DNA from 4 places in the Kineosporia sp. NBRC 101731 genome. Region 1 is predicted to be linked to each of the others. Evidence: riboswitches for the same ligand, from Rfam matches in the RefSeq annotation. Region 1 holds a riboswitch; each other region holds the start of a gene.

The links. A riboswitch is a leader RNA that binds a small molecule or an ion and turns the genes downstream of it on or off. The one in region 1 is predicted to bind cobalamin.
Region 2: it holds a riboswitch for cobalamin, as region 1 does, so the genes downstream of both, nrdH (glutaredoxin-like protein NrdH) here and cobN (cobaltochelatase subunit CobN) in region 1, are expected to answer to the same signal.
Region 3: it holds a riboswitch for cobalamin, as region 1 does, so the genes downstream of both, QSK05_RS26100 (ABC transporter substrate-binding protein) here and cobN (cobaltochelatase subunit CobN) in region 1, are expected to answer to the same signal.
Region 4: it holds a riboswitch for cobalamin, as region 1 does, so the genes downstream of both, QSK05_RS29810 (energy-coupling factor ABC transporter permease) here and cobN (cobaltochelatase subunit CobN) in region 1, are expected to answer to the same signal.

What each region holds. Positions count from the first base shown of each region.
Region 1 is NZ_BSTC01000002.1:142,998-148,908, forward strand. Features, by position in the region: gene QSK05_RS07860 (DEAD/DEAH box helicase) at 1-2,719, opposite strand, end outside; cobalamin riboswitch at 2,788-2,961, shown strand; gene cobN (cobaltochelatase subunit CobN) at 2,990-5,911, shown strand, end outside.
Region 2 is NZ_BSTC01000018.1:88,354-94,264, reverse strand. Features, by position in the region: gene paaZ (phenylacetic acid degradation bifunctional protein PaaZ) at 1-1,071, shown strand, start outside; gene QSK05_RS32435 (enoyl-CoA hydratase/isomerase family protein) at 1,068-1,835, shown strand; gene QSK05_RS32430 (CapA family protein) at 1,920-3,011, opposite strand; cobalamin riboswitch at 3,187-3,403, shown strand; gene nrdH (glutaredoxin-like protein NrdH) at 3,534-3,767, shown strand; gene nrdI (class Ib ribonucleoside-diphosphate reductase assembly flavoprotein NrdI) at 3,772-4,179, shown strand; gene nrdE (class 1b ribonucleoside-diphosphate reductase subunit alpha) at 4,176-5,911, shown strand, end outside.
Region 3 is NZ_BSTC01000011.1:68,590-74,500, reverse strand. Features, by position in the region: gene QSK05_RS26110 (alpha-ketoacid dehydrogenase subunit beta) at 1-667, shown strand, start outside; gene QSK05_RS26105 (dihydrolipoamide acetyltransferase family protein) at 660-2,216, shown strand; cobalamin riboswitch at 2,218-2,418, shown strand; gene QSK05_RS26100 (ABC transporter substrate-binding protein) at 2,409-3,986, shown strand; gene QSK05_RS26095 (ABC transporter permease subunit) at 4,228-5,911, shown strand, end outside.
Region 4 is NZ_BSTC01000014.1:176,489-182,399, forward strand. Features, by position in the region: gene pflB (formate C-acetyltransferase) at 1-178, opposite strand, end outside; gene QSK05_RS29790 (hypothetical protein) at 339-641, shown strand; gene QSK05_RS29795 (VOC family protein) at 645-1,334, opposite strand; gene QSK05_RS29800 (DUF4235 domain-containing protein) at 1,382-1,660, opposite strand; gene QSK05_RS29805 (sugar efflux transporter) at 1,890-3,110, shown strand; cobalamin riboswitch at 3,591-3,719, shown strand; gene QSK05_RS29810 (energy-coupling factor ABC transporter permease) at 3,793-4,545, shown strand; gene QSK05_RS29815 (energy-coupling factor ABC transporter substrate-binding protein) at 4,551-4,880, shown strand; gene cbiQ (cobalt ECF transporter T component CbiQ) at 4,877-5,626, shown strand; gene QSK05_RS29825 (energy-coupling factor ABC transporter ATP-binding protein) at 5,623-5,911, shown strand, end outside.

The sequences.
Region 1 (5,911 bases):
CACCCGAGGCGAGCACCTCGTCCAGCGTCTCCTCGAGGCGGGCCAGCTTGCCCGAACGGCCCGCGACCCGGCTGCCGTCGCGCTGGAACTGGGCCGGGTGGTTGCAGACCTGCTTGAGCTTGGTCATGGTGGCCAGCACCAGACCGCGCCGTTCCATGCCCTCGCTGTTCTCGATGCGGGCCAGCATGTCGGTGACCACGTTCTGGTAGAGCGCGGCCTGCTCCGACGTCAGGGTGCAGACCACCTCCATCTCCAGTTTCTCCGGCAGGTCACTGATGATGGTGCGGTCGGTCTTCACCCGGCGCAGGATGAACGGCTGGGTCACCGCCCGCAGCTTCTCCCGGGCCTCGTCCGACCCGACCCGCTCGATCGGCAGGGCGTAGCGCTTCTTGAAATCGGCCGGGTCGCCGAGCACCCGGGGATTGGCGAACTCCATCAGGCTCCACAGGTCGGCCAGCCGGTTCTCCACCGGCGTACCCGTGACCGCGATCCGCCGCCCGGCCGTGAGCGAACGGGCAGCCGTGGCCGCCAGGGTCGCGGCGTTCTTCACCGCCTGGGCCTCGTCGAGCACGATGCGCCGCCAGGCGTACTTGCGCAGGGTCACCGCGTCGCGGGCGAGCAGCGAGTAGGTGGTGACGACCAGGTCGCAACCGCTCACCGCGTCGTGGAACTCCTCGCCCTGCGGACGGTCCGCGCCGTGCTGCACGTGAACCCGCAGCCCCGGCGTGAACTTCGCGGCCTCCCGCTGCCAGTTCCCGACCAGCGACATCGGGCAGACCAGCAGGGTCGGGCCGGGGATCAGGTCTGCCCCGGTGTCCCCCGTATCCTCGAGCGGCGCGTCTGCGGCCATCAGCGCGAGCAGCTGCACGGTCTTGCCCAGGCCCATGTCGTCGGCGAGAACCGCTCCCAGGCCCAGGTTCTCCAGGAATGACAGCCAGGCCACGCCGCGCTCCTGGTACGGGCGCAAATCGCCCACGAATCCCTCGGGAACCGTGAAGGGCTGCAACTGGCGATCTTCCGCGGAGGCGAGGAAGTCGGCCAGCCAGCCCGACGCGTCCACCCCGGTCACCTCGAGCCCGGCCGGGCCTTCCGAGCCGGCGCCGATCACCGAGAGCACGTCGGCGATCGACATCGTCTCCGGACCGGTCTTGCGCCGCTTGCGCAGGAAGGCCCGGGCCTTGCGCAGTTTCTCGGGATCGACCTGCATCCACTCACCGCGCAGCCGCACCAGCGGGGCCTGCGACTCGATCAGCAGGGCCACCTCGTCGTCGGTCAGCTGCTGGTCGCCGATCGACAGCCGCCAGTCGTACTCGACGATGTCATTCTGCCGGAAGACCGGTGAGCCCTCGATCCTTCCGGGCTGGGGCGGGGTGCCCGCGCGCAGCCGGGCGCCGAGGCGCTGCGGTTTCGACCACCAGCCGGGCAGCTGCACACCGAACCCCGCACCGATCAGCAGACCCGCGGACTCGGTCAGGAACTGGTGCGCGGTGGCGGTCTCCATCAGCAGCTGCGCCGGGCGGGCCTGCAGCAGGGCGTCGCGCAGGGGCGGGAAGAGCCGCAGCGCCCGGCCCAGTTCGGCGAGCAGCGTCTCCTGCGGGCGGGGGGCGTTGCGGCGCAGCCGGGTCAGGGTCAGCTCGGCGTCCCAGATCTGCTGGGCCGGGATGAACAGGCCGGGCTGATCGGCGTCCTGCAGACCGAACTCGAGCCGCCACATCGCCGCCTCGTCGGCCGGTCGCAGCTCCTCGTCGCCCGGGCGCAGCACGCTGGTGATGTCGTCGTCGGTGGGCTCGACCAGCCGGAAACCGGCCCGGACCAGACCGCCGGAGACCGCCTCGGCCTGCCACTGCTCCAGACCCGTGACCAGCTGGCCGATCTGGCGCCGGTTCGCGGGGAACGCCGGGTAGGGGCCGTGCAGGGCCTGCCGCCAGCCGGCCAGCCCGAGCCCGCCGGACGCCCGGGCCGGACGCAGCCGGGCCCGCACCCCGACGTCGACGAAGGCGTCCACCGCCGCGGCCGCACACCGGCCCGGCGTGAACCCGGTCGCCCCGGTCGCCCCGGTCGCCCCGGAGGCCAGCGCCGCACCGAACGAGGGCGGCAGGGTCGCGACCGCGTGCCGGAACCACTCCCCGTCGTCACCGGTGAGAACCGGGCGCCACCGGGCCACCCCGTGACCGTCGGGAGCCTCCAGCGCGACCGGCAGCACGCGTCCCCTGCTGATCAGATCTTCGGAGAAGGCGAGCAGAGCGAGAAGGTGACGGACGTCGGAACCGAGCGCCACCGCGTCCCCCATTGACCCTTTCAGGCCGTCGAGCACCGCGGGCGCCTGGGCGGCGGGCACCGAGACGGTGACCACCCGCCACCGGACCTCGGGAAACAGCCGGGCCGACTCGCCCTCGACGTGACCGGAGGCGCCGGGCGCCCAGCCCGAGCGCAGGTCGAGCAGCTCGGGCGAACCGGCCGGGGCGTGCTGGAAAGAGGGCAGCACGAGGTCGGCGGTGCCCTCCTGCCAGCCCTCGGCGATCAGGCCGCAGACGTCGGTGAGGGTCTTCGTGAGCTCGTCGGCGGCAATGTCGAAGGGATGCTCGCGCACCTTGGGACGGCGCCCGGTGCGCTCGGCGGGCACCGCGCGGACCTGCGGATCTTCCGCCCAGAGAAGGAGAGAGCCGTCGTCTGCGGGATCACCGGGGCCGGGAGACCACCAGGCATGGACGACGAACACCGCCCAAGGGTAGGCCAGGGGTTGGGTGCCGTGCGCCGGGCTGGCACAGTGGCACCGTCAGATACCCCCGAACAATCGAGCGGCGTGGTGGACAGGAAGCCGGTGAGATTCCGGCGCGGTCGCGCCACTGTGAGCGCTGAGTGACGTTTCTGGATCGATGGTCACGGCCCGTCAGGGCTGGAAGGCCTGAGACCTCACGAGGACGCCGAGCCAGGAGACTGTGCCACGCCGCAGCAACCCGCCGCGCGGACGGCGAGGAAGAGGACGTTCGTGACCGACGTGCCCATCGAACGGCAGCCCGTTCTGCTCATCTCCACCTCCGACACCGACCTGCTCAGCGCTCGCGCCAGCAACGTTCCGTACCGGCTGGCCAACCCGAACCGGGTGTCCGTGGACGACCTGGACGGCCTGCTCGACGGTGTGGCCGTCACCGTGGTGCGCCTGCTCGGCGGCACCCGGGCCTGGGAGGAGGGCCTGGCCGCCCTGCTGTCCAAGGGGGTGCCGGTGGTCGTGCTCTCCGGCGAGGCGCTGCCCGACGCCGATCTGATGAGCCGCTCCACCGTTCCCGTCGGGGTGGCCACCCAGGCCCACGGGTACCTGGTCGAGGGCGGTCCGGGCAACCTCGCCGAACTGCACGCGTTCCTGACCGACACCGTGCTCCTGACCGGATTCGGTTTCGAGCCGCCGGCCGGCACCCCGCTGTGGGGAATCCTGGAGCGACCCCCCGTGACAGGCGACCGTCCCACCGTCGCGGTGCTCTATTACCGCGCCCACCACGTGGCCGGGAACACCGCGTTCGTCGAGGCGCTCTGCACGGCCGTCGAGGACGCGGGCGGGCGGGCGCTGCCGATCTTCTGCGCCACCCTGCGCGGGGCGGACGACGACCTGCTGGCCACGCTGGGCACCGCCGACGCCCTGCTGGTGACCGTGCTCGCGGCCGGAGGCAACCGGCCCGCCAACGCCTCGGCCGGGGGTGACGACTCCACCTGGGACATCGGCGCCCTGGCCGCGCTGGATGTGCCGATCCTGCAGGCCATCAGCACGCTGACCTCGCGTCAGCGGTGGGTGGAGAGCTCCGAGGGGCTGATCCCACTGGACGCCGCCAACCAGGTGGCGATCCCGGAGTTCGACGGCCGGCTGATCACGGTGCCGTTCTCGTTCAAGGAGGTCGACGCGGACGGGCTCACGCAGTACGTCGCCGACCCAGAAAGATCAGCGCGGGCAGCCGGTATCGCAGTGGCCCACGCCCGTCTGCGGGCCGTTCCGCCGGCGGTCAAGCGGGTGGCCCTGATGCTCACCGCCTATCCGACCAAGCACGCGCGCATCGGTAACGCGGTGGGGCTCGACACCCCGGCCTCGGCACTGGCCCTGCTGGCGTCGATGAGGGACGCGGGGTACGACGTCGGCCCTTCCGAGGGCGAAGGTGCGTTCCCGGGTTTCGCGGCGATGGACGGCGACGCCCTGGTGCACGGGCTGATCGAGGCCGGCGGCCAGGACCTGGACTGGCTGACCGAGGACGACCTGGCGCGCAACCCGGTCCGGATCCCGGCCGCGGTGTACCGGCGCTGGTTCGCGACCCTGCCCGACGACCTGCGCGCGTCGGTCGAGGGGCACTGGGGCGCGGTACCGGGCGAGATGTTCGTCGACCCGCCGGGCGGGGCCCTGTCGAGCGGTGACCCGGACGGCGACATCGTGCTGGCCGCGATCATCGCGGGCAACGTGGTGATGCTGCTGCAACCGCCGCGGGGCTTCGGCGACAACCCGGTCGCGATCTACCACGACCCGGAGATGCCGCCCTCGCACCACTACCTGGCCGCCTACTACTGGCTGAACCTTCCTGCCTCCGAAGGCGGTTTCGGTGCGGATGCGGTGGTGCACCTGGGTAAGCACGGCACCCTGGAGTGGACGCCCGGCAAGACGCTCGCGCTGTCGGCGTCCTGCGCGCCCGACGCGGCACTGGGCAACCTGCCGCTGATCTACCCGTTCCTGGTGAACGACCCGGGCGAGGGCACGCAGGCCAAGCGCCGGGCCCACGCCACGCTGGTCGACCACCTGGTGCCGCCGATGGCCCGGGCCGACTCCTACGGCGACATCGCCCGCCTGGAGCAGCTTCTCGACGAGTACGCCTCGGTCACGGCCCTCGACCCGGCCAAGGGCCCGGCGATCCAGTCGCAGATCTGGACGCTCATGCACGCGGCCAAGCTCGATCACGACCTGGGTCTGACGCAGCGGCCGCACGAGGCCGAGTTCGACGACATGATCCTGCACCTGGACGGCTGGCTCTGCCAGGTCAAGGACGCCCAGATCCGCGACGGGCTGCACATTCTCGGCCAGGCACCGACCGGTTCGGTGCTCGTGCACCTGGTCACGTCGATGCTGCGGGCCCGTCAGCTCTGGGCCGGTTCGCAGTCGCTACCCGGGCTGCGTGAGGCACTCGGTCTGGATGAGGCGTCGGTGGGTTCGGTCGGTGAGGACACCGACGGCCTGGAAGAGGTGGACGCGGCCCAGGCCACGGCCGAGGCCCTGGTGCAGGCGCTCTCGGACGCGTCCTGGTCGGCGGACGCGGTGCCGGCGGTGATCTCGTCGGTGTTCGCCTCGACCGAGGTGGATGTCTCGCAGGTCGACCACGAGGGGCTGGAGGCCATTCTCCGCTTCGCCGCGACCGAGGTGGTTCCCCGCCTGCTGCGCACGACGGACGAGCTCACGGCCGTACTGCACGCCCTTGAAGGCGGTTTCGTGCACCCGGGCCCGAGCGGCTCGCCGCTGCGCGGTCTGGTCAATGTGCTGCCGACCGGGCGTAACTTCTACTCGGTCGACCCGCGCGCGGTGCCGAGCCGGCTGGCCTGGGAGACGGGCCGGTCGATGGCCGAGTCGCTGCTCGAGCGGTACCGGGCGGACGAGGGTGACTGGCCGCGCTCGGTGGGCCTGTCGGTCTGGGGTACGTCGGCGATGCGGACCTCCGGTGACGACGTGGCCGAGGTACTGGCCCTGCTGGGTGTGCGGCCGGTCTGGGACGACGCCTCGCGCCGGATCACCGGGCTGGAAGCCATGTCGCTGACCGAGCTGGGGCACCCGCGCATCGACGTCACGGTGCGCATCTCCGGTTTCTTCCGCGATGCGTTCCCGCACGTGGTGCAGATGATGGACGACGCGGTGCAGTTGGCGGCTTCCCTCGAGGAGTCTCCGGCGGAG
Region 2 (5,911 bases), on a different contig from region 1:
GAACGCCTGGCGAAGATCCGGGTGGGTGATCCCCGCGATCCGCAGGTCCGGATGGGTGCCCTGGCGAGCATCGGGCAGAGGGACGAGGTACTCAAGGCGGTGGAGGCCCTACGGGCCGGGGCGGAGTTGGTCTTCGGTGACCCTTCACAACCAATAGGGGACGCACGGGGCGCCTTTGTCCCGCCCCTCCTGTTGCGGGCCCACCCGGGAGCGACCCAGCCGCACGAGGTGGAGCCCTTCGGTCCGGTCAGCACGGTGCTCACCTACGAGTCGCTCGACGAGGCCGTGGCCCTGGCCGCGCGGGGCCGGGGCAGCCTGGCCGGGTCGGTGATCACGCACTCCCCGGAGGTCGCCCGCCACCTGGTGCTGGGCCTGGCCCCCTGGCACGGCCGCATCCTCGTGCTCGACCGTGACGACGCCGGGGAGTCCACGGGCCACGGTTCCCCGCTACCGATGCTCGTGCACGGCGGCCCGGGACGCGCGGGTGGTGGTGAAGAACTCGGCGGCGTCCGGGGTGTGCTGGGTCACCTCCAGCGCACGGCGATCCAGGCCTCGCCCGACCTGCTCACGGCGATCACCGGCCGCTGGGCCCCGGGCTCGACGCGGATCACCCCGCAACAGCATCCGTTCCGCTACTCGCTGGCCGAACTGGAGATCGGGCACAGCATCTCCACGGCGGCTCGCACCGTCACCCTCGCCGACATCGAGCACTTCGCCGAGTTCACCGGCGACACGTTCTACGCTCACACCGACGCGGCCGCCGCCACGAGGAACCCGCTCTTGCGCGGCATCGTGGCCCACGGCTACCTCGTGGTGTCGCTGGCCGCCGGCCTGTTCGTCGACCCGGCCCCGGGCCCGGTGCTGGCCAACTTCGGCGTCGACGGCCTGCGGTTCCTCACTCCGGTGAAGGCCGGCGACGCGATCTCCGTACAGCTCACGGTGAAGCAGCTCACGCCCCGCCACAGCGCCGGCTACGGCGAGGTGCGGTGGGACGCGCTGGTCACCAACCAGCACGGCGAACCGGTGGCCACCTACGACGTGCTGACGCTGGTGGCGAAGGAGGCCCGATGATCGTCGAACACGACGGTGCGGTGGCGGTTCTCACGATCGACCGGCCGAAACGCCGCAACGCCCTCGACGCGGGGGCGAAGAAGTCGCTGCGCACGGCCCTGGAAGCAGTGTCGGCCGACGACAGCATGCGTGCCGTGGTGCTGACCGGTGCCGGCGGATCCTTCTGCAGCGGCCAGGACCTGGCCGAGCACGCCGCCCTGCTGCAGGCCGACCCGGCGCACGCCACCGACACGGTGGAGGCCGATTACGCCCCGATCGTGACGGCCCTGGTCACCATGCCCAAGCCGGTGATCGCGGCGGTGGAGGGCACCTGCGTGGGAGCCGGGCTGGCCCTGGCCCTGGCCTGCGACCTGCGGGTGTTCGCCGACGACGCCCACCTGGCCACGGCCTTCACCGCCATCGGATTCACCTGCGACACCGGCCTCTCCCTCACCCTGCCGCGTTCGGTGGGCGAGGCCAGGGCGAAAGAACTACTCCTGCTGGGAGAACCGTTCACCCCGGCTCAGGCGGTGAGGTGGGGCATCGCCGGGCAGGTGGTGCCGGCACCAGAGGTCCAGGAAAGGGCCCAGGCCCTGGCCGCGAGGCTGGCGGCCGGCCCCACCCGGGCCTTCGCCGAGACCAAGCGCCTCCTGAGCACGGCCTCACTGTCGACGGTGCTGCGCCGTGAGGCCGAGGCTCAGGCCCGTCTGGCCCTGACCGCCGACCATACCGAGGCGGTCACGGCCTTCTTGTCCAAGAGCAAGCCGGACTTCAGGGGTAGCTGAACCGGGGGAGGTTTTGCCTGATCACGAACAAAGAATCCTTCGCGATCAGGCAAAATCTCCCCGTTCATCCAGCAAGCTCCATCGTCAATCGACCCCGCAGCGCACGGTCAGATCCTTCTGTTCCCGTCTCGCCGTATCGGCGACCCGACCGCTCAGCAGTTGTGGACGTCCACCATGAATTCTCGCCGGATGCCAGGAGGTCCCGACCACGCCCCGGCGATCGACCACCACGCCGTAAACACCGGTCCGGGCACCCGGACCACCGTTGGCGTAGAACACGAAATTCCCCAGGCCGTAATGCACCGCGGTACGGCCTCGATGCACAGCGGGTTCCAGCACGTGCGCGTGACTACCGACCACAACACTGGCACCCGCGTCCGTCAGGAGATCGGCCAGCTCGCGCTGCCTCGCCGTCGGGCACGACTGCCGCTCCACACCCCAGTGCAGCACGACCACCACCACGTCGGTGCGCGCGGCCTCACGCACGGCCTTCAGGAGCCGTTCCGGGTCTTTGGACGAGGCGAGCCCCGAGGTCTCGCCGGTCGCCTTCCAGGAGTTCACGGCGAAGCTGTCGAGCACGTCCGTGGCCCCGAAGACTGCCAGCCGGACACCGTGGATCGTGCGGCGGTACGGGGTGAAGGCCTCGTCGATGTTCCGGCCGGCGCCGATCATCGGCACCCCGGAACGCTTCCCGGCCTTGAGGGTGTCGTCGAGCCCGATACGGCCGTAGTCCATGCCGTGGTTGTTGGCCACGGTGACCACATCGACCCCGCTCCGGCGCAGCGCCCTCAGACCGGAGGCCGGGGCCCGGAAGGTGTACTGCTTGGGCTCGGCGCGGCCGCGGGTGGTGATCGCGGTCTCCAGGTTCACCACAGCCAGGTCGGCCCGGCGCAGGATCCGGCCGGCACTGCCGATGTCGCCGCCCAGCGCCTTCGCCGACGACCCCTGGAAGTGGACGTCGCCGGCGAAGGCCAGCCGCACGCGTCCACTGCCGGGCATCTTCTTCGTCACTTTTCCGGCCGACGCCGTCGGGACCGGTGTCACGGTCGTCACGGGCGTCCGGGGAATCAGCGGCTCGGGTGCCGCTCGGGCCCAGACGTAGTCGCTGGAGGTCGAACAGGCCGCGACCAGCAGGGCTGAGCAGAGCACCGCTCGGGCCCGACGACGTTTGCCCACGTTTGCACTCCCCCGACGACGGACCCACCTGATCAGTCCCTTCAGTGGGACTGCAGATGCATCGGTAGCGCCCTGATGCCGCTTGATCACGTGGGGTCCAGATTTCCCCCTGTCCGGACAACGCATCGACACGCGTACTAGATCTAGTTGTCGCGGGCACCCCCACCTACGGCATATGGTGCTGCCTGTTGTTGGTTCGCCCTTCCAGCCAGGGAGGGCGTCATCAGAGGGAAGCCGGTGAGAATCCGGGACTGCCCCGCAGCGGTGAGTGGGAACGACCACCGTCAGACAGCACTGGGCACGCGCTTGCGCGCCTGGGAAGCGACGGTCAGTAGGTGCGCTCACAGCGCATGCCTGCGAGTCCGAAGACCTGCCAGCAATGCGCGCGCCCTACGTGGCGCGTGCGTCCGAGGTGCCGCGAGGGACGGAACCGGATGACTTCAGGCTGCCCGTTGGGGCAGGTCTGTGTTCACCCGGGGCTCTCCACCGCGCACGAAGTTCTCGAAGATCGGGATGTGCGAGATGACTATCACCGTTTACAGCAAGCCTTCCTGCGTTCAATGCGACGCGACGTACAGGGCGCTGGCGAAGACCGACCTGGAGTACCAGGTCGTGGACATCACCGAGGACCCCGCGGCCCGCGACCACGTCATGTCGCTGGGGTACATGCAGGCTCCCGTGGTGATCGCCGGTGACGACCACTGGTCGGGCTACCGTCCCGACCGGATCAAGGCGCTGGTGGCGCAGACTGTCTGATCGGATGACCTCGCTGGTCTACTTCTCCAGCGCCTCCGACAACACGCACCGCTTCGTGCAGAAGCTGGACGTCGCCTCGGCACGGATCCCCCTCCGTCCCACCGACCCCTTCCTGCACGTGCGCGATCCGTACGTTCTGGTGGTTCCGACGTACGGTGGGGGCAACGAGGGCGGGGCCGTTCCCCGCCAGGTGGTCCGGTTCCTCAACGACGAGGGGAACCGTTCCCTCATCCGCGGTGTGATTGCCGCCGGCAACACGAATTTCGGTGAGGCCTACTGCATCGCGGGTGACATCATCGCGGCGAAGTGCCAGGTGCCCTACCTGTACGCCTTCGAACTCATGGGAACAGCAGAGGACGTCTTACGCGTCCGAGATGGATTGGAACGATTTTGGCAGCGACAGTCGGTATGACGGACGTTCTGGACGTGGGTATGGACTACCACTCCCTGAACGCGATGCTGAATCTCTACGGTCCGCAGGGCGAGATTCAGTTCGAGAAGGACCGGGAGGCGGCGCGGCAGTATTTCCTGCAGCACGTCAACCAGAACACGGTCTTCTTCCACGACCTGGACGAGAAGCTCGACTACCTGGTCGAGAACAAGTACTACGAAGGCGCGGTGCTCGACCAGTACGACCGGGCGTTCATCAAACGGCTGTACAAGCACGCTTATTCGAAGAAGTTCCGGTTCCCGACCTTCCTCGGGGCGTTCAAGTACTACACCTCGTACACGCTGAAGACGTTTGACGGCAAGCGCTACCTGGAGCGTTTCGAGGACCGGGTCTCGATGGTGGCGCTCACGCTGGCCTCCGGCGACGAGAACTTCGCCCTCCAGCTGGTGGACGAGATCATCACCGGCCGCTTCCAGCCGGCCACCCCGACCTTCCTCAACCTGGGTAAGGCCCAGCGTGGCGAGCCCGTCTCGTGTTTCCTCCTGCGCATCGAGGACAACATGGAGTCGATCGCCCGGGGCATCAACTCCTCGCTGCAGCTGAGCAAGCGCGGCGGCGGCGTGGCCCTGCTGCTGTCGAACGTGCGTGAGTACGGCGCACCGATCAAGCACATCGAGAACCAGTCGTCCGGTGTCATTCCCGTGATGAAGCTGCTCGAAGACTCCTTCTCCTACGCCAACCAGCTCGGGGCGCGTCAGGGCGCGGGTGCGGTGTACCTGCACGCCCACCACCCCGACATCATGCAGTTCCTCGACACCAAGCGGGAGAACGCGGACGAGAAGATCCGGATCAAGACGCTCTCGCTGGGCGTCGTGATCCCGGACATCACGTTCGAGCTGGCGAAGAAGAACGAGGACATGTACCTGTTCTCGCCCTACGACGTGGAGCGCGTCTACGGGGTGCCGTTCGCGGACATCAGCGTGAGCGAGAAGTACCGCGAGATGGTCGACAACGGCGCCATCCGCAAGAAGAAGATCAACGCGCGTGACTTCTTCCAGACGCTGGCCGAGCTGCAGTTCGAGTCGGGTTACCCGTATATCCTTTTCGAGGACACCGCGAACGCGGCCAACCCGATCAAGGGCCGCATCACCCACTCCAACCTGTGCTCCGAGATCCTGCAGGTCTCGACCCCGTCGACGTTCAACACCGACCTGTCGTACGACCACATCGGCCGCGACATCTCGTGCAACCTGGGCTCGATGAACATCGCCACGGCGATGGACTCCCCCGACTTCGGCCGCACCGTCGAGACGGCGATCCGGGCGCTGACCGCGGTCTCCGACCAGACGTCCATCGAGTCGGTGCCCTCGATCAAGCGCGCCAACGCCGGCGGTCACGCCATCGGCCTGGGCCAGATGAACCTGCACGGCTACCTGGCCCGTGAGCGCATCTTCTACGGCTCGGACGAGGGCCTGGATTTCACGAACATCTACTTCTACACGGTGGCCTACCACGCCATCCGGGCGTCGAACCTGCTCTCCAAGGAGCGCGGAACGCGTTTCATCGGCTTCGAGGACTCGAAGTACGCGGACGGTTCGTACTTCACGAAGTACGTCGAGAAGACCTGGCTGCCGCGCACGGCCCGGGTGAAGCAGTTGTTCGAGGACGCCGGTGTCGCCATCCCCACGCAGCAGGACTGGCAGGCCCTGTCCGACTCGGTGCGCGAGTTCGGCCTCTACAACCAGAACCTCCA
Region 3 (5,911 bases), on a different contig from region 1:
CGGGTTACCGATCGTGGTGCGTATTCCGTACGGGGGTGGCATCGGCGGGGTGGAGCATCACTGCGACTCCTCCGAGGTCTATTACACGCACACCGCCGGGCTGCGCGTGGTCACGTGCGCCACACCCTCCGACGGGTACCGTCTGCTGCGCCAGGCCGTCGACAGCCCCGATCCGGTGATCTTCCTGGAGCCCAAACGCCGCTACTGGACCAAGGAACCGATAGATCGCGCGGTAGACGGACCGGAGCTGCACCAGGCGCGCGTGGTGCAGCCGGGCCGTGACGTCACGGTGATCACGTACGGCGGCACGGTGGAGACCGCACTGGAGGCCGCCCGGATCGGCCGCGACGAGGGGTACGACCTGGAGGTGGTGGACCTGCGCAGTCTGAGCCCGTTCGACGACGAGACCGTCACGGCCAGCGTGCGGCGCACCGGCCGGGCCGTGGTCGTACACGAGGCCGCGGGGTTCTGCGGATACGGCGCCGAGGTGGCCGCGCGCCTCACCGAGCAGTGCTTCCATTCCCTCGCAGCCCCGATCCTGCGGGTCACCGGATACGACATTCCCTATCCCCCGCCCCAACTCGAGCATCATCACCTGCCCGACGCCGAACGCATCCTCGACGCGGTCAGCCGGCTGCAGTGGGAGGGCGAGCCCCATCATGGCTGATTTCCTCCTGCCCGACCTGGGTGAGGGCCTGACCGAGGCCGAGATCATGACCTGGCTGGTGGATGTCGGTGACGAGGTGACGGTCGACCAGCCCGTCGTCGAGGTCGAGACCGCCAAGGCCTCGGTCGAGGTCCCGGTCCCGTTCGCCGGTGTCGTCACCGTGCTGCACGCCGAACCGGGTGATGTCCTGGCCGTGGGCACACCTCTGATCACCATCGCCGAGACCCGTCGCTGGGAGACCTCCTTCGGCGGTCTGCGAGAGCCGGGGGTGGAGGTCGCCCCACCGGGCTTCGACGAAAAGAGCGAGGAAGGCGCCGGCCGCAGTGAATCCGCAGGCAGCAGTGAGACCACCGGCAGAGGTGAGAACGCAGGCAGCGGAAACGTTCTGGTCGGCTACGGCACATCATCAGCCGGTGCCCCCACACCCCGGCGCCGTCGGCCCCTGCGCCGGCCGGGCGCCCCGGCCCTCGTCCCAGAAACTGATGCCGTTACACCCGGAGTTGACGCTGCCACACCAGACGCTGGCGCCGTCGCACCGACTCCCCGTGTTCTTCCGCCGGGCACGGAAACCCACGCCCTGCGCGTCATCTCTCCGCTGGTGCGGCGCCTGGCCCGTGAATCCGGTCTCGATCTGCGCCAGGTGACCGGCAGCGGCCCTGGCGGTCTGATCCTGCGGGCCGACGTCGAGCAGGCGGCCCGCTCCCAGCCTGAACGGCGTCCCGGGCCGACGCCTCCTGCGCCCACGCTCCCCGAGACCACGTCCTCAGGAACGGTTTCCTCCGAAAGCTTCCGGACCGCAGCGTCTCCGCCGCCTCCATCCCTCCCCGCCTCAGCATGGCCCCCCGACCGCGGGTTCGAGCGGGTCCCCCTGACCGGGATACGGCGGGTGGCTGCCGAGAAACTCTCTCGATCGCGCCGGGAGATTCCTGAGGCCACCCTCTGGGTCGATGCCGACGCGACCGGGCTGCTCGAGGCCCGGGCCGTGCTCAACAGCGCACCCCCCGGTTCACCCCCGGGCACCCCTGTCAGCATCGTCGCGCTGCTCGCCCGTTTCGGCGTGGCGGGGTTGCGGCGGTATCCGGAGCTGAACGCGACGGTCGAGGGTGGGGAGATCCACCGGCATCGGGCTGTGCACCTGGGGTTCGCGGCGCAGACCGATCGTGGCCTGGTGGTGCCGGTGATCAAAGACGCGGATCTGCTCAGCACGCGACGGCTGGCGGGCGCGATCAGCGCGATGACGGGCCGGGCCCGGGAGAGTGCACTCACGCCGGGTGATCTGACCGGCGGGACGTTCACGGTCAACAACTACGGGGTGTTCGGCACCGACGGCGCTGCGGCGATCATCCATCACCCCGAGGCGGCGATCCTCGGGATCGGGAGAATCATCGAGCGACCCTGGGCCGTAGCTGGTCAGGTGGTGGTGCGACAGGTCACGCAGCTGACGCTGAGTTTCGATCACCGGGTGTGTGACGGCGCGGTGGCGGGCGGGTTCCTGCGGTTCGTCGCCGACTGCGTCGAGAGGCCGGTGGCAGCGCTGGGTGATCTCTGAGGTAGCGTGACAACGTCGTGGTGTTCGGGAATTCCGGTGTGATACCGGAGCGGCCCTCGCCACTGTGATCGGGAAGCTGCCGGCTCGCACAGTCCGCATCGGGCGCCACTGGGCGGGACCGTCATGACGGGACCGCCTGGGAAGGTTCGCCGGCAGCGCTTGACCCGAGAGCCAGGAGACCGGCCACGGCACTTGTTTCGCAACCACGAGGTGCTGGAGGCGGTCTGTTCCATGGGCCCTGCGCGTTTTCTGAAGATCCCGGCGATCGCTGCGGCGTTCGTCCTCCCCCTGCTCCCGCTGGCCGCCTGCGGCAGCGATTCCGGTGCTGCCGGTAGCGACGGTCCCCAGATCCTGCGGTACGCCTATGCGTTCACGCCGGTCGCGGCGCTCTCGCCGTACAGCGACGACGCGGTGACCAGTTACGGCGTCGGCGCCACGCAGACCCTGGCCCAGCTCGACGCCTCCGGCCGTCCCGAGGCGTCGCTGGCCACGGGCTGGGAGCAGACCGACCCCCAGACCTGGGAGCTCACGCTGCGCCCGGACGTGACGTTCCAGGACGGCACCGCCATGGACGCCCAGGCCGTGGCCGACTCGCTGACCCACGCCACCGAGGCCGACCCGGCGCCGCGGTCGCTGTCGGGCACCGACCTGACCGTGACCGCCGACGGCGACAGCGTGGTCCGGATCGTCACCCGCACCGCAGACCCGGTGCTGATCCAGCGGCTGACCTCGCCGGAGCTGGCGATCCTCTCGGAGAAGGCTTACGCCGACCCGGCCTCGCCGTCCGTGGTCGGCACCGGCACCGGTCCCTACACGATCACCCAGCTCAACGGCACCACCTCGGCCGACCTCACCGCGAACAAGAGCTACTGGGGCGGCACCCCGGCCCTGGCCGGCATCGAGCTGAGCTTCGTGGCGGACGGCGACCAGCGCGCGTCCGCGCTGCGAGCCGGTCAGACCGACGTGGCCCAGGCCGTCCCGGCCGACCAGCTGGAGCAGATCGGCACCGACCACGTGCTGGCCGTCCCGCTGCCGCGCACCGTGTCGCTGCACCTGACGCAGAGCTCGACGGTGTTCAAGGACCCGGCCCAGCGCGAGGCCGCCCGCGAGGCCTTCGACAGTCCGGACGGTCCGGACGGTCTCGACGGTCCGGACGGTCTGGACCTGGCCGGCACCATCTACGCCGGTGCCGCCGACCCGGCGAAGGGGCTGTTCTCGTCCGTGTCCACCTGGGCCGACGAGCGCCCGACCCCGGACTACCCGAAGGCCGCGACCCCGCAGAGGCAGAAGATCACGCTGGCCACGTTCTCCGACCGCCCGGAACTGGCCGAGATCGCCACCGTCGTCGCCGACCGGTGGCGCAAGGCCGGGTTCGACGTCAAGACGGTGGTGCAGGAGTACAACCAGATGGAGAGCGACCTCCTGGCCGGCACCTACGACGCCGTGATCATGAGCCGCTCGTACGGGCAGGACACCGCCGACCCGATCAGCTACCTGCAGGCCGACTTCGGCTGCGACGGCGGCTACAACATCAGCCGGTTCTGCGACCGGTCTCTCGACGCGGACCTGGCGAAGGCCGCCCCGCAGACCGATGTGAACGCCCGCAACCAGGCCGCGGTCGCCGCCGAGCACGTGGTGCTGTCCGCCGTCGCCGTCATCCCCCTGGTCCACGACCGCACCCAGTTCGGCCTGGCCGACGGGGTCTCCGGCCTGGCCGGTGACCCCTGGGAGCGCGCGGTGATCACCGCGAAGACCACGATCCGCCACTGATCCCCCGCGCCGTGAACGTACCCGTCGTGTCCCCGCTCCTGCCCACTCCAGAGGCCCCGCGATGCGGCGGGCCGGGCCCGGTGGCCGACCACGCCCGCCCCACCACCTCGTTCGTGATCGGGCCATCCCTCAGCACCCGGCCGGGGAGAGTCTGCATGATCACGAACGAGGTCGGGCTCCACCGTTCTCGCACTCGCGCTCTTCACCTCGCGGGGATCACGGGAATCGCCGGGATCGCGAGATGAGCCGCGGATCAGCGCCGTCCGGGCTGCGCTCGATCACCGGCACGCTCGCCACGGTCCTGCTCCTGCTGGTCGTGGTCGCCGCGTTGCCCTGGCTGCGGGGTGAAGACCCGGCCCGGACCGTGCTGCGGGTGCGCTTCACCGCACGGGGTGACGACCCGGCCGCGGTCGAGGCTCTGCGCCGGGAACTGGACCTTCCCTCGTCCCCCGTCTCCGGGGTTCTCACCTGGCTGTCCGGCGCCCTCCGGGGCGATCTGGGCACCAGCTGGGTGAGCCGCCGGCCGGTCGGCGAGCTGGTCGGCCCGGCGCTGGGCACGTCGCTGACCCTGGCCGGCACCGCCGGGGTGATCGCGGTCGCCGTGGCCGGGCTGCTGCTCACCCCGGTGATCCGGCAGGGCGCCCGGTCCGGCCCGAAACCCCGCTCCCGCCGTCCGGACCTGCTGTCCGGGCCGGTACCGGCCGCGCTCGCGGCGCTTCCCGAGGTCGTGGTCGCGGTCACCGCAGTGCTGCTGTTCGCCGTGACCTGGCGGGTACTGCCGGTCTTCGGCTGGAACGGACCGGCGAGCGCCGTCCTGCCGGGGCTCTCGCTGGGTCTTCCGGCGGGAGGGTTGCTGGCCCGGATGCTCTCGGCCAGTGCCGAGCAGACCCTGACCGAACCGTGGGTGCGGGCGTGGCGGGCGTCCGGTCTGGACCTGCGTCCTCTGCGCCGCGCGGTGGTGCGCCGGGTGGTCGCGGTGGGGGCACCGCAGGCCGTGGTGGTCGGCATGTCGATCGTCGGCTCGTCGGTCGCGGTGGAGAGGGTCTTCTCGATCCCGGGTGCGGGCACGCTCGCCCTCGACGCGGTGCTGGCCGAAGACCTGCCCGTGGTGCAGGCGGTGCTGGCCGGGTTCGTCGTGGTCGGTCTGGTCGCGGCGGCGATGGCCGCCGCGGTGCACCGGGTGCTCGCGGTGCCCGACGCCGAGCGCGCCGCCGGCGAGCCCACCCACCTGGGCACCCAGAATGACGGACGACGCCCCGCCTGGGTCCTCGTCCTCACCTTGGCGCTGGTGGTGCTGTCGGTCGGCTGGTTCCGCAACGGCACCGCGACCGATCTCTCCCTGCGCCTGGCCTCACCGAGCCTCGCCCATCCCCTGGGCGCGGACGCCGTGGGACACGACCAGTGGGGCCGTCTCGCTCACGGCACCCTGCTCACGGTGTCGCTGGCGGCCGGGATCACGCTGTTCGCGCTGGTGATCGGGGTGCTGGTCGGGACGTCGGCCGGTCTGGCCGGGCCGGGTTCCACCCCGGGCGCTCTCGACGTACTGGCCACCGTGCCGTCGAACCTGGCCGGGCTGCTGGTCGCGGCCGCGCTCGGCCCGGGTCTGCGCGGGGCCTGCCTGGCGGTGCTGCTCGTGGCCTGGATCCCGCTGGCCGTGCACGCCCGCACCCTGGCCTGCGAGGCCCGGTCGGCCGGATACGTGCGGGCCGCGGTCCTGACGGGTGCCGGTCCCGGGCGGCTGCTGCGGGTGCACGTACTGCCCGCCGTGCTCGGACCGCTGGTACGTCACGCCCTGGTGCGCCTGCCCGCCGCGGCCCTCGGCATCGCCGGCCTGAGCTTCCTCGGGCTGGGTGCCGACCCCGACCGCCCGGAACTGGGCGCCATGCTCGCCGCCGGTGTCGGCTACCTGGAGACCGCGCCCTGGC
Region 4 (5,911 bases), on a different contig from region 1:
GGTGGATCGACTCCGTGCGAGGGGTCGCCGTCGCCAGGAATGCCTCGTCGCCCTCGTAGGGCGTGACGTTGGCCTTGATGAAGGCGCTGACGTCGATCCGGTTCTGCCACTCCTGCCCGGCGAATCCACGCCAGGCAGCCGGAGCGGCCGAATGTTCCGTGGTCTGCAGGGTGTCCATGACTGCATCGTCCGCCTGCCGCAACAGGACCCGTAGAGGCCAAGTGCCCCTGTTCGGACAGTCCTTGGTCAAAGGTCGTTGGTCCCGGGACCGGACCGACCAACGGCTGGTGCGCGCCCCGTCCTCCCGTCGTTATCCTTGATGCCGGCAGGAGGCGCAGATGAATCACCGTTCGATGTCCGGCACCAACCTCACCCTCGAGATGGCGCAGATCGCGGCCCTCGAGGAACACCTGACCAGAAGACACCACGCACCACTCACAGCGGGTGTTCTCGGCCTTGCAACCGTTCCTGAGAAGGCCGTCCTGCAGCACGTGACAGCTGTCGGGCCAACGTGTTACCCGTTCGTATACGGGCATTTCCGGGCGTCCGGCGACCAGTCGGAGGTCGCGGTCGAGCTGCACACCCAGCAGTTGCGCCGGCTCAGCGACACCTTCCGGCTGCATCAGCACTGGGGGCTCTGAGCTCTACAGCAGACAGAACTCGTGGCCGTCGGGGTCGGCCAGCTGCCCGCTGTCGCGCACGGTCGCACCCAGGTCGAGCAGACGCTCCCGCTCGGTCTGCCGGTCGGTGCCGGGTGCAGGGGCGATGTCGAAGTGGGGACGATAGCGGCGGCCGGTTCTGGGGGCCAGGGGCGGACCGCCCCAGGTGATCTTGGGTCCACCCCGCGGCGACTGGATCGCGGTCTCCTCGTCCTGGTCCCAGACCAGCGGCCAGTCCAGCACGCGGCTCCAGAAGTACCCGTTCGCCCGCGATCCGTCGCCGGCCAGCGCCCCGATGGCGCCGGTCCCGGCCAGGAACTGGTTGCCGGGCTCGATCACGCAGAACTCGTTGCCACCCGGGTCGGCGAGCACCACGTGCCCCTCCTCGGGACGCTGACCGACGTCGTGGTGCCGCGCGCCCAGGGCCAGGGCCCTCTCGACAATCTGCCGCTGATCCTCCAGCGAACTGCTGGTCAGATCGAAGTGCAGGTAGTTGGGCGCGGTCTTCGGCTCGTCAGTGGGCAGGAACCGCAGCACGAAGCCGGGATCCAGCACGGCCGGGGCGTGGGCGGTGGTGCCGTCCCGCACGTCCCAGCCCAGGAACCCCGCCCAGAAACCGGTCAGGCGTACCGGGTCTTCGGTGTCGAAGCACAAAGCGACCAGCTGAGCCGTCATGCGCCCGAGTGTGCGCCGCCCGAGGGCTGGCGCGCACCCGGTTTTCGTCACTCCTCGCCGGGCCACTCCCCCGTCCAGCGCTCGAACGCCACGGCTCCGCCCCGGTCGACGGCCGCCTTCACCGCGGCGAAGATCGCGCCCTGGACCGTGGCGGCGAGCAGCACCTGCCCCCACCCGAAGCGCCGGTCGTTGGCCTCGGGGGTGTCGTCGGCGTCGGACACGTGCTTCCACACCTGCTTGAACAGCACGCCCGCGATCAGGCCGGCGCCGACGCTGCCCGCCAGACCGAAGGGCTTGTACAGAATTCGGGCGGAAGTATTGGCCACGGTCTCTCCTTGCAGGTCACGGGCAGGTCATAGGCAGGTCATGGGCAGGTCATGGGCACTGATGAAGCGTCTCTACGGTGACCTGCCCCGGCGGATCGGCAAGTGGAGCGACCCGGGGTGTAACACCTGGGACACTGGTGCCGTTAGAAACAGCGGGGCCCTGCAGGGCGGCAGCGCCTCGTGTCCGACCGTTCGTTCTGCCTGTCTTGAGGTCTTTGTGTTTCACCCTGTGCGCCAGCACTTCCCCCTGGCGCTGGTTTTTCTCTGTGTCGGCCTGGCCAGCGCGATGGCCACTCCCTTCCTCACCCTCTTCCTCACCGACGCGGTACACGCCAGTGGTCTGCAGATCACCGCGTTCCTCGTCGCCGCACCCCTGTCGTCCGTGGTGGTGTCGCTGGGGCTCGCCCGCTGGTCGGACCGTCTGCCCTCGCGGCGCGGACTGATCATCGCGGCCGCCCTGACCGGCGCCGCCGGCTCCCTGCTGACGGCCTGGCTACGGGACTACTGGCTGCTCCTGGGCCTGACCGTGACCGCGTCGGCCGTCGCGAGTGCCCTCGTGCCCCAGGTGTTCGCCCACGCGCGGGGCAGCCTGGCCGGTTCGCCCAACGCCGTCATGACCATGACCACCCTGCGCACGGTGCTGTCCCTGTCGTGGGTGGGCGGGCCGTTCCTGGCGACGATGCTGCTCACCGCCGGTGACTTCACCGCCGTCTACGGTTTCGCCGCCACGATGTTCACGATCGCCGCAGTGGTGACGTGGCGGATGTTCCCCTCGACGCCTGTCCCGGTGGCCACCGTCGCGGCGCAGACCCTGGAGTCGGAACCCGGCCGGGACGAGAGCAGCCGGGTGCTCGTGCTCACCATGGTCGCGCTCGTGCTCCTGCAGTGCACCGGAAACCTCTCGCTGCAGGCTCTTCCGCTGTTCCTGAAGAGCGAGCTGAACGCCGGGCTGGGTGACGCGGGCCTGATCATGGGCCTGTGCGCCGGGCTGGAGATCCCGCTGATGCTGGGCTTCGGGATGCTCGCGGCCCGGTACCCGCTGCGCCGGCTGATGCTGGCCGGGCCGGCGCTGGCCCTGGTCTACACCGCGATCGTCGCGGTCTCCTCCGACACCTGGCAGCTCGCCGCGGCCCAGGTTCTCAACGCGGCCGCGATCGCTCTGCTCCAGGGCCTGGGCATCAGCTACGTGCAGGACATGCTGCCCAGCCGCCCGGGCCACGCCTCCACGCTGTTCATCAGCGCCGGGCCGGTCGGGGCCATGCTGGCCGGCCCGATCCTCGGTGCGGCAGCCGGTTTCGGCTACCGGCAGGCCTACCTGATCGGTGCGCTGCTGTGCGCCGTGGCCTTCGTGCTGCTGCTCGTGGCGCGCCCGACCCTCACCGGCGCCCGCATCACCCGCACGACGCGGATCGGGCGCGAGACCGAGGCGAAGCAACTCGTCGAGGCCTGATCCAGGAGCGAGGCCCGGGCCAACGTCGAGGACCGGGCCAACGTCGAGGACCGGGCCAACGTCGAGGACCGGGCCAACGTCGAGGACCGGGCCCGCGTTGGGCCCCGGCGCAGCGACGGCCCCTGGGCCAGCGCCGGACCCGGGCCAGCGCCGAGGGGCCGGACCAGTGGCGGCACCCGGTCCAACGCCGTTGCGCTGGATGAGGCGGGGCAGCAGCTCTGCTCCACCGGCCCCGACCCCACCGGCGAAGCCTCTGCCGTGTGTACACCTGGTACACCCGGTACCGGGTGTACCAGGTGTACACACGGCGTTCCTTGCTCCCGGAGCCGTGAGCCGCTCCGGGAGCAAGGAACGTCTGCGCGGCCGGAAGCAGACGGACGAACGTTCGTGGCCGTCGCACGGGAAAGGAGCGCGGTACTCATATCGGACGCCGCGTGGTTAGATGCGCCAGTCAACTAAACACGAACCGCGACGGCAGTGAAGGAAGCCGGTGAGAATCCGGCGCGGTCCCGCCACTGTCACCGGGGAGCAGACCCCTCGCCGTGCCACGGCCTGTTGAACCAGGCCGGAAGGCCGGGGCGAGCCTTGATCCGGGAAGCCAGGAGACTTCGGCCGTCGCATCGATCCAGGGCGCGGACCCGAGGAGATCTGATGACGAACACGCTGTCCGGCGGGGTGCTCCGTGCACATCGCTGAGGGCTATCTGCCGCCCCTGCACGCCGCCGCCTGGACCGTCGCGGCAGCCCCCTTCGTGGTGCACGGCGCCCGCTGTGTGGTGCGCGAGGTGCGCGAACGTCCCGAGTCCCGGCTCCTGCTGGGCGCGGCCGGGGCCTTCACCTTCGTCCTGTCGGCGATCAAGCTGCCCTCGGTCACGGGCAGTTCCAGCCACCCCACCGGCACCGGCCTGGGCGCGGTGCTCTTCCGGCCGCCGGTGATGGCCGTACTCGGCGCCGTCGTGCTGTTGTTCCAGGCCCTGCTCCTGGCCCACGGCGGGATCACCACGCTCGGCGCCAACGTGTTCTCGATGGCGATCGTCGGACCCTGGGTGGGGTACGCCGCCTATCGCGCCTGTCTGGCGGTGGGCCTGCCCTTCCCGGTCGGTGTGTTCGCAGCCCTGTCACTGTCCGATCTCTCCACCTACGTGGTGACGTCGGTGCAGCTGGGTCTGGCGCACCCGGACCCCTCCGGCGGTGTACTGGGCTCGATCGGCGAGTTCCTCGGCATCTTCGCCCTCACCCAGATCCCGCTGGCGATCGCCGAGGGTCTGCTCGGCGTGCTGGTGTTCCGCATCCTGGCCCGCATCGCCCCCGAGGAACTGGGCCTGCTGGGCCTGAAGGCCGCTCTCCCGGGACCCACCGACGACGGCGGGCCGACCGCCCGGGCGACCACGACGTCCTCAAGCACCGAAAATCGCCCCGACCGCTCAGGAGCGTGACCACCATGACCACCCGTACCCCACGCCGCCTGGCCGTCGACCTGGGCCTCCTGCTGCTCGTCATCGCCATCTTCGCCATCCCGCTCACCCTGCGGCTGAACACCGACGGCCAGCCCGAGGGCGAGTCCTACGCCGGCAGTGACTCCTCGGCCGCCACCAAGGTGGAGGAGATCAACCCCGGCTACCACGTCTGGTTCAGCCCGCTCTTCCAGCCCTCGTCGGGTGAGATCGAATCGGGCCTGTTCGCCCTGCAGGCCGCGGCCGGGGCCGGGGCGCTCGGCTTCGTGCTGGGCCGGCTGTCCGGCCGCCGCACCCGGAAGACCAGTGCCCCTTGAGCGCTCCGGCGATCGACGTCGCCGCCTGGGCCAGTCCCTGGCGGCGGTACTCACCGGGCGACAAGGTGCTGCTCAGCCTCGGCCTGGTGATCAGTGCCCTGGTGCTGCCGACCTGGCCGGCCTCGGTGCTCGTGACCGTGACCGCGCTGGGTCTCGTGCTCGGCCCGGGCCGTGTACCCGGCCGCCTGCTGGTGCGGGCGGCCCGGGGCCCGGCCGCGTTCATCCTGCTGGGCACCGTGACCATCGCGGTGACCTGGCGCACCGACGGTTTCGGCCCGACCGTGACCGGCGAGAGCCTGGACGCGGCCGTCCAGACCCTGGCCCACGCGGTCTCGGGCACATCGGCCGTGATGCTGCTGGCCGCGACCACCCCGATGACCGACCTGCTGGCCTGGGCCCGGCGCCGGGGAGTGCCCGAAGCGATCGTGGACATCGCCGGGCTGGTCTACCGTCTGCTGTTCGTGCTGCTGGAGTCGGCCGGCGCCGTACGGGCCGCGCAGACGGCCCGGCTGGGCTACACCAGCCGCCGGGCCACTCTGCGCTCGGCCTCGATGCTGGCCGCCGCCACCCTCACCCGGGCCTTCGACCGCGCCCGCCGCCTGGAGAACGGACTGGCCGGGAGGGGTTTCGAGGGGGTCATGCGCACACTCGCCGACCAGCAGCCGTCGTCGCGGCCCTTCGTGGCCACCACCCTGGCCGGGCTGACCGCCCTGGCGGCCGTCTCTCTTCTGCCGGGTGCCCGGTGAACGGGCAGATCGAGGTCGAGGGCCTCGAATTCCGCTATTCCGGAGGCCCTCCCGTGCTGACCGGCGCCGATCTGCAGGTCCCGCCGGGCACCCGCCTGGCCGTACTGGGCGCCAACGGATCGGGCAAGAGCACGTTGTTACGCTGCCTTTCGGGAGCCCTGCGTCCCACCGCCGGCCGGATCACCGTCGGCGGGCGCGAACTGCGCCACACCCGCACCGGACTGCGCGAGCACCGGCACCAGGTGCAGCTGATCACCCAGGACCCCGACGACCAGCTGTTCTCCG